DNA from 3 places in the Selenomonas sp. FOBRC9 genome. Region 2 is predicted to be linked to each of the others. Evidence: riboswitches for the same ligand, from Rfam matches in the RefSeq annotation. Region 2 holds a riboswitch; each other region holds the start of a gene.
What was found. Region 2 has a riboswitch for molybdenum cofactor ahead of HMPREF1147_RS10385 (hydrogenase small subunit). Riboswitches for the same ligand answer to the same signal wherever they lie in the genome.

Region 1 (4,568 bases), on a different contig from region 2:
AACGGCGTGCTCGAGTTCCAAAAGTTCCATTGCAGCGCCTACTTTCCAAACGGACAGACGGGATAGTGACAGACCTTGCACTCCATGCACAGCCCGCCGATGCCGAGCCGGCGAATCTGACGCCGCGTCCACTCGCTCCCTGCCACAACGCGCGGCAGTACGATGTCAAAGATGGTCGCGGGCGAGTACATCACGCAGCCCGGCAGTCCCATGATGGGCACCTGCCGCCCCTCTTTTTCATAATACGAGAGCATGAACATCGCGCCCGGGAGTACGGGTGCGCCGTAGGTCACGATGCGCGCGCCCGTCGCCTTGATCGCGGCGGGCGTGCGGTCGTCGGGATCGACGCTCATGCCGCCCGTGCAGAGCACCATGTCCATCCCCATGTCGAGCAGCTCCGCGATCGCCGCGCGCGTGTGCTCCGTTCCGTCGTCCGAGAGACGGTGCTCGTCCACACGCAGCCCGAACGCGCGCAGCTTACTGTCAAGCACGGGCGTAAACGTATCCTTGATGCGCCCATGGAACACCTCGGAGCCTGTCGTCACGACGCCGACTTTCATTTTTCTGTATGGCAAAAGGCGCAGCAGCGGCTCATTGCCCGCCGCAACGCGTACCTGTTCCATAATTCCTTTTTCAATCACAAGAGGGATGACGCGCATCCCTGCGAGCTTTGCCCCCGCCTTCACCGGGTAATGCTGCGCGATCGTCGCGATCATCACGTCGTCGATGTCGTTCACCGCGTCAAGACGCTCCTCGTCGAGCTCAAAAACGCCGTCGACCGTCGCCTTCAGCTCGATCTTGCCCTCTTTCGGCTCGCTCGCCGTCATGTGCTCGTTTTGACAAAGATCGCGCAGGATCGCCGCCGCATCGTTCTCGTGCAGCATCCGCTCGTTCTCTTCCCACACATAGAGATGCTCCTTGCCCAGCCGCAGGAGCACGGGAATGTCGTCCAGCCGGATCACATCGCCCTTGCGGAACCGCGCGCCCTTCGTCCTGCCGCGCACAATCTCGGTAATGTCATGGCAAAGCGTCATACCGACCGCATCCTGCACACGCACCTCACGCATAGTCTCCCCCCGTTCCGTCGGTGCCGGCATCCGCGCGCCCCTATTCGCACAAATGCCGCAATATAATACACAGTTCGAACGAATCTAGAGCGACTCGTTTCAAATTAATATCTAGTTAAAACTCATTCTCACTTATACATTCTTTTTATTGATTATAGCACATCAAATAAATTTTCTCTATGACTTTTTTCACAGCAACCGTGCAAAATAACTAGAATAATTTTGCCTCTGAGCGGGCTCTCACAGTGTTTCTTTTCCATGAAAGTGACAAAAGGCATTGATTTTCTCCCACCACTAGGATATGATGAACACATTAGAACGGAAAGGAGGAGCATCATGCCGAATCTAACGCATTTCGACGAGCACGGCGCCGCCGTCATGGTCGACGTGAGCGGCAAGGAAACGACGCACCGCGAAGCCCTCGCGACGGGCATCATCCGCGTGAGCGAGGCGGTCTACGCCGCCATCGAGGACGGCACGGCGGCAAAGGGCGACGTCCTCGGCGTCGCGCGCATCGCGGGCATCATGGCGGCAAAGCACACATCGGACACGATCCCGCTCTGCCACCCGCTGCCCATCTCGAAATGCACCGTCGACTTCACGCTCACGCGCGATCCGCAGCCGATCGTCCGCGCCGCCGCGACCGTCAAGGTCACGGGCGAAACGGGCGTCGAGATGGAAGCCCTGCACGCCGTCAGCGTCGCGCTGCTGACCGTCTACGACATGTGCAAGGCGATCGACAAGCGCATGGAGATCACGGACATCCGCCTCGAACGCAAGTCCGGCGGCAAGAGCGGCACATTCATCCGCTGACCACAGTCCCCACGGGGAACTCCGAGCAGGACGGCTCTACGGCACGGCTACGAGCGCCTGCCTGACGCACGCGCGTCACGGGGTATGGGGGGAAACCGCCATGCCTGCCTATTTTTGTAAAGGAGCATACCAAATGAAACTGAACATCAAGAAAATGCTGACCGTCGCCGTCGCTTCGACGGCACTGCTCGCCGCAGGCTGCGGCGGCGACAAGGCGGCCGACGCGCCGAAAAAGGCCGCCGAAAACGTCGAGCTGCAGGTCTCAGCCGCGGCGAGCCTCACGGACGCGATGAAGGAACTCGCCACGATGTACGAGAAAGATCACGCGAACGTGAAGCTCGTCTATAACTTCGGCAGCAGCGGCGCCCTCCAGCAGGCGATCGAAAACGGCGGCGCCGCCGACGTATTCGTCTCCGCCGCACAAAAGCAGATGAACGCGCTCGATGAGAAGAAGCTCCTCGAGGGCGGCACGCGCGTCGACCTCCTCATCAACGACGTCGTCCTCATCACGGCGAAGGACAGCAAGCTGAACCTGCCCGACTTTAAGGCAGTGCTCGATCCCGCGGTCAAGCACATCGCGCTCGGCGAGCCGAAGGGCGTCCCCGTCGGACAGTACAGCGAAGAGGTCTTTACGAAGCTCGGCATCCTCGATCAGGTCAAAGAGCGTGCCGTCTACGGCTCCGACGTCCGTCAGGTGCTCGCATGGGTCGAGACGGGCGACGCGGACTGCGGCGTCGTCTACGCAACGGATGCAGCCGTCTCCGATAAGGTAAAGGTCGCCGCCGTCGCCCCCGCCGACACGCATAAGCCCATCGTCTACCCTGCCGCCGTCCTCAAGGATGCGCCGCATATGGAAGCCGCGAAAGAATTCCTCACATTCATTCAATCGGATGCAGCGAAGGAAGTCTTTAAGAAATACGGCTTTACCGTGAAATAATGACGGACGAAACGCTCTCACCGCTCATCATATCGCTTCAGGTCTCGGGACTTGCGACCGTGATCACATTCTTCGTCGGCATCGCGCTCGCATGGGGCGTTCTGCAGATTCGCAGCCGCTTTGTGAGCACCGCCGCCGACGCGATCATCACGCTCCCGCTCGTCCTGCCGCCGACCGTCGTCGGATTCTTCCTCCTGCTCTTTCTCGGAAAGCGCAGCGCCATCGGGAGTTTCCTCCTCTCGCTTGACTTGCCGCTCGTCTTTACATGGCGCGCGGCGGTCATCGCGGCGGTCATCGTGAGCCTGCCGCTCATGTACCGCACGGCGCGCGGCGCGTTCGAAGCGATCGACCGGAACATGATCCACGCGGCACAAACGCTCAGCGCCAGCAATTGGCGCATCTTTTGGCGCATCGTCCTGCCGAACGCGCGCCACGGCATCCTCGCGGGGCTTGTCCTCTCGTTTGCCCGTGCGCTCGGCGAGTTCGGCGCGACCATCATGTTCGCCGGCAACATCCCGCGGCACACGCAGACGATGTCGACCGCGATCTACGCGGCGGTGCAGGCAAACGACTACGACCTCGCGTTTCGCTGGGCGATCGTCATCTCGCTCTTTTCACTCGTCTTTATCGGCGCCATGAACCTCTATCTCAAGAGCGAGGTGCGCTGATGGAGCTGATCGTCAACATCGAAAAACGCCTGCGTGACTTCACGCTTGCAGCGGACTTTACCCTCACGGACACGACCCTCGTCCTCCTCGGCGCATCGGGCAGCGGCAAGAGCATGACGCTCAAGTGCATCGCGGGGCTCGAGCGGCCCGATCGCGGACAGATCGTGCTCAACGGACGCACTCTCTACGACAGTGCGAAGGACATCAACCTCCCGCCGCAGGCACGCAGCGTCGGCTACCTCTTTCAGAACTACGCCCTCTTTCCGAACATGACCGTGCGGGAGAACATCATCTTCGCACTCGATGGTTCGCGGGAAGAAAAGGAGCGCGTCTTTGCCGAAAACGTCGCACGCTTCTCCCTCGACGGGCTGGAGCATGCCTATCCTGCGGGGCTCTCGGGCGGACAGCAGCAGCGCGTCGCCTTTGCACGCATTCTCGCACGCGGCGCGGACGTGCTGCTCCTCGATGAGCCGCTCTCCGCTCTCGACACCCATCTCAAGTGGCAGATCGAAACGGCACTGCGCGAGATCCTCGCCATGCAGGACATCTCGGCAATCCTCGTCACCCACGACCGTGACGAGGCATTCCGCATCGCACGCGAGATCGCAACCGTCGACCGCGGACAACTTACGCCACCGATGGACAAACACGAACTCTTTCGGAATCCGAGCACGCGTGCCGCGACCACGCTCACGGGCTGCAAGAACATCTCTGCCGCCCGCCGCGTGGACGAAACGCACGTCACGGCGACCGACTGGGGCATCACGCTCGCCGTACCGCAGGAGGCCGCAGATCACCTAGAGGACATCCGATCCGTCGCCATCCGCGCGCACCATATGAGCATCGCCGAAACCGGCGCGGAGAACACATTCCCCGCCGCCGTCACCGAGATCATCGAGAGCACATTCTCCTACATCGTCATGCTCCGATTCGCCTCGGACATGAAGAGCATCCGCTGGGAAGTGGACAAACCCATTTGGGCGGAGCACCCGCTGAGCCTCGGCGTCATCGTCCCGTTCCGCCTCCCCGCCGAACATCTCATGCTGCTGCGGGATTAGTGGGATCGCAAAAAACGGCCGTACG
Region 2 (4,568 bases):
ACGAGGAGGGTTCCCACTTCTCGTTGTTGACGACCGTCGTGTCGCCGCTCTTGATATTCGCGACGAGCTTGTCAAAGAAATATTTGCTGATCTCGGCTTGGAGCTGTGCGTCCAGTGCGCGCGCCGCCGTGCGTCCGACGGTCGAGGGGAGCCACGCCTCGGGCGGCACGCCGAGTACCTTCGTCACGGCGTCGACCTGATCGACGATCATCTGCTCCGCCCATGTGAGCTGCCCAAGGAGCCCCTGTTTTGCCTTCGTATAGAGGACGATGTAGCGGGCGAGGGGGCCGACCTCGCAGAGCTTGCCGCGCCATTTCGGCGTCTTGAGCCAAGAGTATTTGCCCTGTTCGTTGAGCGCCTTCCACTCGGTCTTTGTGCCTTCCTTCGGCTCGGTGTAGTTCGGGTCGGTGACGCCCTCCCACGGATGGAGCGCGTTCTTGTCGCCATTCGGATATTTGTACCACGCGTGATCGACGCTCTCGGCGATGCCCGCGGGATCGGAGACGTCCTCCATCGTGAACTCATGCACCTTTGCCTGCATGACGCCGCCCGCGAAGTCCTCGACGACGCCGTTGCAGCGCACGAGGAGGTTCTTGAAGAAATCGCCGTTCGTTGCGCCCGCGAAGGGTTCCTCGGGGAACATGCCGAACGCGAGGCAGCGCTTTTTCGCAAGTCCGCCGCCGTGTGTATAGCCCTGCTTGACGTACATCGCGCCGATGGCGAGGACGTCCGGGAGATAGTAGTCGTTCATCATGTCCCGCGCCGCGTTGATGGAGCGGTCGACGATAGCGAGCCGCGCCGCATTGATCGGGGCGTTGCCGTCCTCCATGGAGATGGAGCAGGGCATCCCGCCGAGAACGTAGTGCGGGTGCGGGTTCTTGCCGCCGAAGACGACGTGCGGGATAACGAGATCCTTTTGCTTGTCGAGCATCTCGAGGTAATGCGAGATCGCCATGAGATGCACCTCGGGCGGCAGCATCTGAAAGTCCGGATGATCCCACCACTGTGCGGAGAAGATGCCGAGCTGTCCGCTCTCGATGATCTTTTGAATCTTTGCCTTGAGCGCGGCGTAGTAGGAGGGCGTCGCGACAGGCATATCGTGCGGGTACGCCTCGGTGTCGAGTCCCGCGGGGCCGCGGAAGGGGAGGCGGTAGGTATCGAGCACCGTATTCTGGAGCGCCGCCGTCGCTGCGGGGTCGGCTTTGAGCGCTTCGATGGGGCTGACCCAGTCGAGCGCGTGCAGATGATAGAAGTGGACAATATGATCGTGTTCTCCGAGCGATGCCGCGATGATGTTGCGAATGTAATGCGCGTTCTTCGGGATCGTGATGCCGAACGCATCCTCCACGGCGCGCAGACAGCCGAGCGCATGGGACGACGTGCAGACGCCGCAGATGCGCTGGATATATGCCCACGCGTCGCGCGGGTCACGGTCGTGCATGACGAGCTCGAGCCCGCGCCATGCCGTGCCGGAAGAGATCGCATCCTGTACTTTCCCCGTTGCCTCGTCGACCTGAATCTCGACGCGCAGATGTCCCTCAATGCGGGTGATGGGGTCTACAACAACGTGTTTCATTCGTGCACCTCTTTCTCATGCGCGGCGAGTTCTTTCTCATGCATACGTTTCTGCACGAGACTTGCGCCCGCGTGCGCCGCAACGCCGACCGCAGTCGCCACGGCAAGACCTGCGCCGACCATGTCGACGTCGATGCCGTTATACTCCGGGAGACGGCGCGAGAACGGCGCCTGATCCCAGAAGTTCGCATTGCTGCACCCGATGCACGGCGCACCCGACTGGATCGGATACGACATGCCCTGGTACCAGCGGAGATTGCCGCAGGAGTTATAGGTCTCGGGGCCCCTGCAGCCGAGGTGATAGAGACACCAGCCCGCCTTTGCGCCCTCGTCGTCAAAGCGCTCGGCGAACATGCCCGCGTCGAAGAACGGGCGGCGGTAGCAGGTGTCGTGAATACGGTTGCCGTAGAACTGTTTCGGCCGTCCCTCCGCATCGAGCGGCGGCAGCGTGCCAAAGAGGGCGACGTGCATGAGAACGCCCGTCATGACCTCCGGGATCGGCGGGCAGCCGGGGACGGCGATGTAGGGTTTCGCTCCGATGAGCGAGCGGATGCCGCGCGACTCCGTGGGATTCGGCGCCGCCGCCTGAATACCTCCCGAGGTGGCGCAGGTGCCGTAGGCGACAACCGCCTTTGCGCCCGCGGCGACGCGTTTGAGCGTGTGCTCGAAGGAATGCCCGCCCGACATGCAGGTGTATGCATGTGTGCCGACCGCAACGCCGCCCTCGACGGCGAGAATGTATTCGCCGTGATACTTCTCCATTGTCTTTTCGAGGTGCTCCTCGAACGGCGCGCCGCAGCCCGCGCTCAGCACATGGCTGTATTCGAGCGCAATGCAGTTCAGTACGAGGTCGGAGGCGAGCGGCGCCCCCGAGCGGATGAACGACTCGTCACAGCCCGTACACTCGTGGCCGTGCAGCCAAATGACGACCGGCAGCGGTTTGACCTCCGCCGCCTCAACGACCTTCGTGAGGTTGTCCGTGCTCAATCCCATGAGCGACGTCAGCGTGACGCAGGCTTTCAAAAAGCTGCGCCGGCTCATACCCTTCGCCAGGTATGCCTCCCATAGACTCTCCCTCTTGTCCACGCTCCTGCCTCCTAACAATAATACACAGGCGATTGCCTTTCGGCACGGATAATAAATTCTTCCTATGAAGATTTTTTATTATTATACACCCGACGGGGCGAAGAAGATATATAATTCGCCCTCTTCCTCCAATCATTTTTATCTGCGCCAATCCCAACTTTATATATAAAAAGGGGACCGCCTCCCGTGCCAAATGCACGACAAACAATCCCTCTGCATCCTGCGCGGCTGCTCATTCCGCACGGTAAGATCGCAAGCAGGTCTTGCGGCAGCGGTTATTCGTCGTTTCCTTTTCGATACGGGAAGGCGCGCGCATTTCTGCGCGTACCCGGTGCGCGCGGGGCGGAAGTCCCCCGGCGCAGGCGCAATATCATAGGCGAAGCCCTTAGATATTTTTGCTCGGAAACGCGGGACGATAGTAATTCTCTATCTGCCCCATAGTTATTTAATGATAACTTCATACTATCAGGATTCACGCCCGCTGTCAATAATCTACGCGAATACTACGGTAAAATTTTATTTATTGTTTGAATTTCAGCCTGTGCGCGAGTTTTTTCACCGTATCGCGCTCCTTCTCCGCCATGGTGTCCGGGCGGATCTCTGCCGGCTCACCGTCGCGTGCGCTGTCGGCGAGTACCTTTTCGTCCGCGCCGACGGCAATCACCGCGTAGGTGCTGACCGTATTTTTCTTGAGATCCATGACCCGCCGCTGGAGTGTGTAGCGCAGCTCTTTGTAGTCCTCGTCGTGCATGGCGTCCGCGAACTGCGCACGACCGAACTCGTTGTAGAGGATGAGCTGCCAGTAGGAAATGGTGCCGTCTTTATTCCGGTGCATTTTGCCGCGGTCAACGAACCACCCGCGCCGCTCGTCGCCCTCAACGAAGACCCAGTGCCCCTCTGCAAGTGTGGGCGCTTTGAGATGGGGATTTACTTCGTAGATCTTATCGATCAGCTTTTCGATCTCCGCGGTCACCTCGTCCACGGCGGCATTGATCTCATCCTCATCTTCCGTATCCGCCGTCCTGTCTGCGGCCATGGCGCTCTGCCATGCGTCCTTATCGCCGACATACGCATACCCCACCGGGCGGTCGTCTTTCGTGGGCGGGGCATCCGTTTCGTGTGCGGCATCGGCGCGCGCACCATGCTCATCGGATGATACAGTGCTTTTTTCCTCTGTGCTGTCTTGGCCGCTTTCCTTGCCATCCTGTTTGACGCGGGTATCCTGCGGTTCCTCAACTTCGCCGCCGAGTTCGTCCATCTCCTCGGCGAGCTTCTTATCCTCGCTTGCGGGAGCGTCGTTCTTCGCCTCGTCTGCAGATGTTTCCTCCGCTGTGGTCACCGTGTGGCTCTCCGATTTCTCCGCTGCGATACCGCAAACGGGGAGGAGTAAAATCCCTGCAGCGAGAAGATATGCGAACGATTTTGTTTGCATGACAAGATTCCTTTCTCTCTATCTCTCTATCAAAGGTACGGTGCCGGGTTCACGGGCTGTCCGTTCAGGCGCACCTCATAGTGCAGGTGCGGCCCGGTGGAATGCCCTGTCGAGCCGACATAGGCGATGATCTGACCGCGGCGCACCTGTTCGCCCGCCGTAACGGCAACCGCCGAGGCGTGCCCGTAGCGGGTCATGACACCATTTCCATGATCGATATCAACCATGTTGCCGTAGCCGCTCCCGCTCCACCCGGCGGCAGTGACGACGCCGTCGGCAGTCGCCGTGATGGGTGTGCCGGTGTCGGCGGCAATATCGATGCCCTGATGGAACTCCGCTCCGCCAAAACGCAGACCGTAGGGCGAGCTGATGAAGCCGTCCGTCGGCCATCCGGTCGGGGTCGTGACGGGCGCTGTGCCGCCAAGGCCAGACGCTCCCGGGTAGTTCTTCTGCACGATGCCGCTGAGTTCATCGA
Region 3 (4,568 bases), on a different contig from region 2:
CGTAAAAGCCCGGTCTTTAGCCATTCATCCACCACAATATCGCCAAACGGGTTGCATATCATTTCCCCCTGTTTTATTTTTCCAAACAAAGGACGATGCCGGTAGGTGCATACAGTAATAAAATATGCGCCGTTTTGTGTATAATCGTATCCTTTTTATGCGAATGCTGCGGCGATGATGTACGGAGGGATCATACGACACGGCTTTCCTCCTGCTCCTATCATGTAAAGTGTATGTGTATCGGCTTTCGTCCTATTGCATGGCGTGCGTATGTTGTCCAAGGGCACGGCACCGCCGTGCCCCTACGGGGCGCGCGTATATCATGATGTTTGCACACGATGTTAGGTGCACGCGAATCGAACCATTTATCCAAGATGGTACAAAATTGTATGCCGTCGTTTTGAAGAGCTGCCCATTGACATTAGAACATAAACATCCCCCATATTATGCCGCCCTCCCCCGATGCATGGCGGCTGAACAACATCGAGACAGATGGATAAATTCTCCTTCCTTCGATAGACGACGGCGTACCATTCCGCGCTTCTATGTCCCCATGTTCATATACTAAAGATACTTCATGCTACGAAAGAACGCAATCCCTCGTCCCCCACGGAACGATAGGATTGCGTTTCTTTTGTGACCTAAATGCTTAGAAATCCATCTCGACGCCAAGCATGACGTTTGCGCCCTGTGCATCATGATAGAGCTTGTCCTGGTAGTCCGTATTAAAGATATTATTCACGCGTAGGAAGCACTCTAAATCGGTCTGCGGGCGATATCGCAGGTCGAGATCCATTGTGAGGTATCCCTTGCTGTTCGGTCTGCCGCTGCCGTTTGTCCACCCGCTGACAGCGCGCCCCAAAAGTGTCGAGCGCCATTTGCCCATACGATAGGTCGCACCAAGATTGAACATCTGTTTCGGCAGCCCCGTCGCATCTGTTGTGTTTCCGCCCGTTATGTCTTCAGCTTTCATCCATGTATAGTTGGCAAAACCATGCCAACGGCTGCTAAAGGTTTGCCGATAGCCAAGTTCCAGACCACGGATACGCGTCCGGTCGACATTGTAGTATGGACCTCCCCGAACAATGCGCGTGATGCGATCCGTTACGTCCGTCCGGAATATAGAAAGATCGAGCGATGCCTGCGATCCGAACCGATGCTTCCAGCCGATCTCATAGTTTCGGTTGCGTTCCGGTTTCGGTATAGGAATGCCTTGACGGATATTCGTCGCTGCACTCTTTGCCTGAACAAAGAAATGCGTACGCCCGGCTGAAAATCGAACAGTATCATCCTTCGTCAGATCGTGTGTAATATTAAGCACAGGGTCAGTTGCGTGTTCTTTACTTTCTTGTTTTGTTTCACTTGAACTCGCGTGATCCTGCGCTACGCTCTCATAACGGAGCCCCAGCGTCATGCGGGTACGTGCGTCAAAACTCCATGCATCCTCCACATAGAACGCTTGCCTCTTATCCGCACCACGCTCGCTGTAACCGGTATTATTCTCGTCCGTATGCCAGTCAATCTTTATATATTTCGCACCAAAGCCGAGCTGATGTTTTGCTCCAAGTGCCGCGGAGGCATTGGTCTCAATACCGTTTCCCTTCGAAAACCACCCGCTGCGATACCACTGAGGTGCGCCTGCGGTAAAGTGTGTGAGACTCCCGCCTTCTCTGGTCAACAGGTTCCGCACCCATAAATTATTATCATCAACCAAATGATAATACTGCACATCATACTGCCACTTATCACTCGGGCGGCTCTCGAACTGAAGGGCAATATTCGACTGCTTAAAGCCGTCATAATGCCAATCCCGTGTTTTGTTATTCTGTTTCATCGGCCTCGTGATGCCGTTCCCTGCCGCAACAGACCAGTTTGTTCCGTTATTGAGCACCGCTCCTGTCACCGGATCAATATTATTGGCAATCTCGGCATCCATATTGGAATAGTAGCCGCTGAGTGTCAGCGTAGATTTTTCCGCCGTCTTGACCTTGATCTTTCCGTCGAAATAGGTTTTCGTATTCTCTTCATTCGGCTGATAGCCATTCGTATGGCGGCGCGAGACATTCACGGCGTAGCTGACGTTCCTATCGCTGCCGCTGTAGCCGATACGCATATCATAAGCATGATGTGAGCCGCCGCCAAGATGCAAGTGTAATCTTCCTGCGCCTTCACCGTCCTTCGTTGTAACGAGGATTACGCCGCCCTTATAGTCCGTACCGTATCGCACAGGGCCGGGTCCCTTGATGATCTCAACCTTTGCGATGCTGTCCGCGGGGATTGTGGAAAGATCAGCTGCCGCATTAGATGCAATTCCCGTAAGGGGGAATGTCGGTACACCGTCAATATAGACTTTCGTCTGATCGGCTGCCGCACCGCGGATACGGACCATCTTACTGTTCTTATCGGCAGGTGCCATGTAAAGCCCCGGCACCTGCGAGAGGATCTCTGAGAGGTCGCGATAGCCGCGATCCTTGATCTCCTCCGCCGTGATGGTATTCGTCGTGACGAGATACTTATCAACCCCATCCGCCTCGACAACAACGTCGCCTGTCTCATACGGCTCAACCGTCGATGCCGCCTGCGCCTGAGGCAGGAACGCAAAGCCCAGTCCCGCCGTAACCGCTGCGGCAAGAGCCAACCGATACGCGCTCTTTTTATTCATACCAATCTCCCTTTCTCTTTACAGCTATGAACCGCATATAATAAAAAAGAACCGTTTCCCGTACCGTCGGCACAGCAAACAGTTCCCCTGCCGGTTTCATGCTCCGTCACAGCGGTCGCTGCCGATTTCCTTTTCAGTACGGAAGGGCGCGGCGTTTCCGCCGTTCCCCTGTGAGCAGATTGCTCAGGCGCGATACCATAGGTGCTCCCCGTAGGTATCTTTGCTCGGAACTCGTTTATTTTACAATTTATAATTAATTTTATCAAAGAGAATTAACAAGTGTCAATGACTTTTTTCACACCTTCCCCATATATGAACGACTACATCAAAAGGACGGCACATCGGTACAAATATACGTTGATGTGCCGCCCTTTTTATTGATGAAATGGCTGCTTTCCTTTTAGACGTTAAACCGCCCCACCTCATTCTGCAGATCGGTTGCGATCTGTGCGAGGCTTTCGCTTGCCTCGGCGATGTCGGCGAGCGCCTGCGTCTGCGTATCGACGGATGCCTCAGCTTCGTCAGTCGTGACATCGTTCTCGTGCGCCATGTCCATAAGTTTCGCGGAGACTGCGGCGATCGCTTGGTTCTTCTCATTGAGGCGCTTGGAGGACTCGTTCAGCTTCGTGACGACTCTGTTCGCTCCTGCGACTGCCTCTGCGATCATGTCAAAGCGCCGCTGTGTGCGTCCGAGGTTGACGTTGCTCTCTTCAACCAGTTTCTTCGAGACTTCCATGGTATCGACCGCCTGCTGCGCTTTGGTCTTGAGCTCACCGATGATGCCGCTGATCTCATCCGTAAAGCCGCGCGACTGCTCGGCGAGTTTGCGGATCTCCTCGGCGACGACGGCAAACCCGCGTCCCGCTTCACCCGCGCGCGCAGCCTCGATGGCCGCGTTGAGCGCGAGGAGGTTCGTCTGCTCGGAGATGGACTGGATCATCGCGCTCGCCTCTTCGATGCGCTCCGCGCTCTGATTCGTCTCCTCGACGACGCGCGAGACTTCCTGCGTCGCATCGGAAGTCTCGGCAGACTTCTTGAGGAGATCGGTCAAGATCTCCGCGCCCTCGGTCTGGCGCTTCGCGATGTTCGCGGTCGCCTCGTTCATCTCCTCCATGACCTTGTCGTTGGCTTCGAGGAGCTGCAAAATCTCGTTGGTGTGATCCACGGCATCCTGCGTATCCTTGACCTGTACGCGCGCACTCTCGGCGATGCCGTGAATGCCTTTGCGCACTTCCTCCGCCGAATGCGAGGTGTTCTGCGCAGTCGCAGTCAGCTCTTCGCTCGTCGCGGCGACGGACTGAGACGCACCGTTGATCTTTCCAATGATCTCTCGCAAACTGTTTGCCATACGTGAGAGCGCCGTTACCATCATGCCGATCTCATCGCTGCGAGAAGCATGTGTACGCACCTTCGCTCCCTTGTCCTTATCGAGATCAAGATCTGCAAATCGGGTCAAAACGCCGCAGACGTCACTGATCGGTGTGATGAGACGCTTTTTAACAAAGAGTGCCAATACAACAACAAGGGCGGCCGCGCAGATAATCGCCAACACAACAGAAAAGATCACCATGTTGCGCGCTTCACCAACAAATACGTTCTCATCCGTGATGGAGTAGATCACCCACGGCGTTGCGTTCTCAAGCCCTTGGAAATGAATTTGACGGAATACATAAACCGCCTCACGCCCCGTCGTCGCCGACTTACGTTCATTGGTATGAATACCTTTTGTCTCATAAATATCTTTTTTTTCAGCATCCGTACTCTGCATGAGTTCAAAGGCATTCTTCATGACAGAGTTTGCATCAATGCCGTTGCCGAGCATATTTCCCTTATCATCAATGAGTGCATAGAAATTATCTTGTGTACTCACTGCGGCAAGATCGTCTTGGAACTTCGAGACATCAAA

Region 1: linked by a shared signal. The riboswitch ahead of modA (molybdate ABC transporter substrate-binding protein) and the one ahead of HMPREF1147_RS10385 (hydrogenase small subunit) in region 2 are both predicted to bind molybdenum cofactor.
Region 3: linked by a shared signal. The riboswitch ahead of HMPREF1147_RS03490 (TonB-dependent siderophore receptor) and the one ahead of HMPREF1147_RS10385 (hydrogenase small subunit) in region 2 are both predicted to bind molybdenum cofactor.

What each region holds. Positions count from the first base shown of each region.
Region 1 covers NZ_ALJR01000003.1:3,691-8,258, forward strand. Annotated here, with positions in the region: gene glp (gephyrin-like molybdotransferase Glp) at 1-30, opposite strand, end outside; gene HMPREF1147_RS00530 (molybdopterin-binding protein) at 39-1,067, opposite strand; gene moaC (cyclic pyranopterin monophosphate synthase MoaC) at 1,404-1,880, shown strand; molybdenum cofactor riboswitch at 1,892-2,017, shown strand; gene modA (molybdate ABC transporter substrate-binding protein) at 2,014-2,817, shown strand; gene modB (molybdate ABC transporter permease subunit) at 2,817-3,485, shown strand; gene HMPREF1147_RS00550 (sulfate/molybdate ABC transporter ATP-binding protein) at 3,485-4,543, shown strand.
Region 2 covers NZ_ALJR01000044.1:66,010-70,577, reverse strand. Annotated here, with positions in the region: gene HMPREF1147_RS10390 (nickel-dependent hydrogenase large subunit) at 1-1,576, opposite strand, end outside; gene HMPREF1147_RS10385 (hydrogenase small subunit) at 1,573-2,661, opposite strand; molybdenum cofactor riboswitch at 2,936-3,078, opposite strand; gene HMPREF1147_RS10380 (hypothetical protein) at 3,182-4,093, opposite strand; gene HMPREF1147_RS10375 (M23 family metallopeptidase) at 4,123-4,568, opposite strand, start outside.
Region 3 covers NZ_ALJR01000012.1:142,630-147,197, reverse strand. Annotated here, with positions in the region: gene HMPREF1147_RS03495 (transposase) at 1-119, opposite strand, end outside; gene HMPREF1147_RS03490 (TonB-dependent siderophore receptor) at 650-2,662, opposite strand; molybdenum cofactor riboswitch at 2,773-2,904, opposite strand; gene HMPREF1147_RS03485 (methyl-accepting chemotaxis protein) at 3,063-4,568, opposite strand, start outside.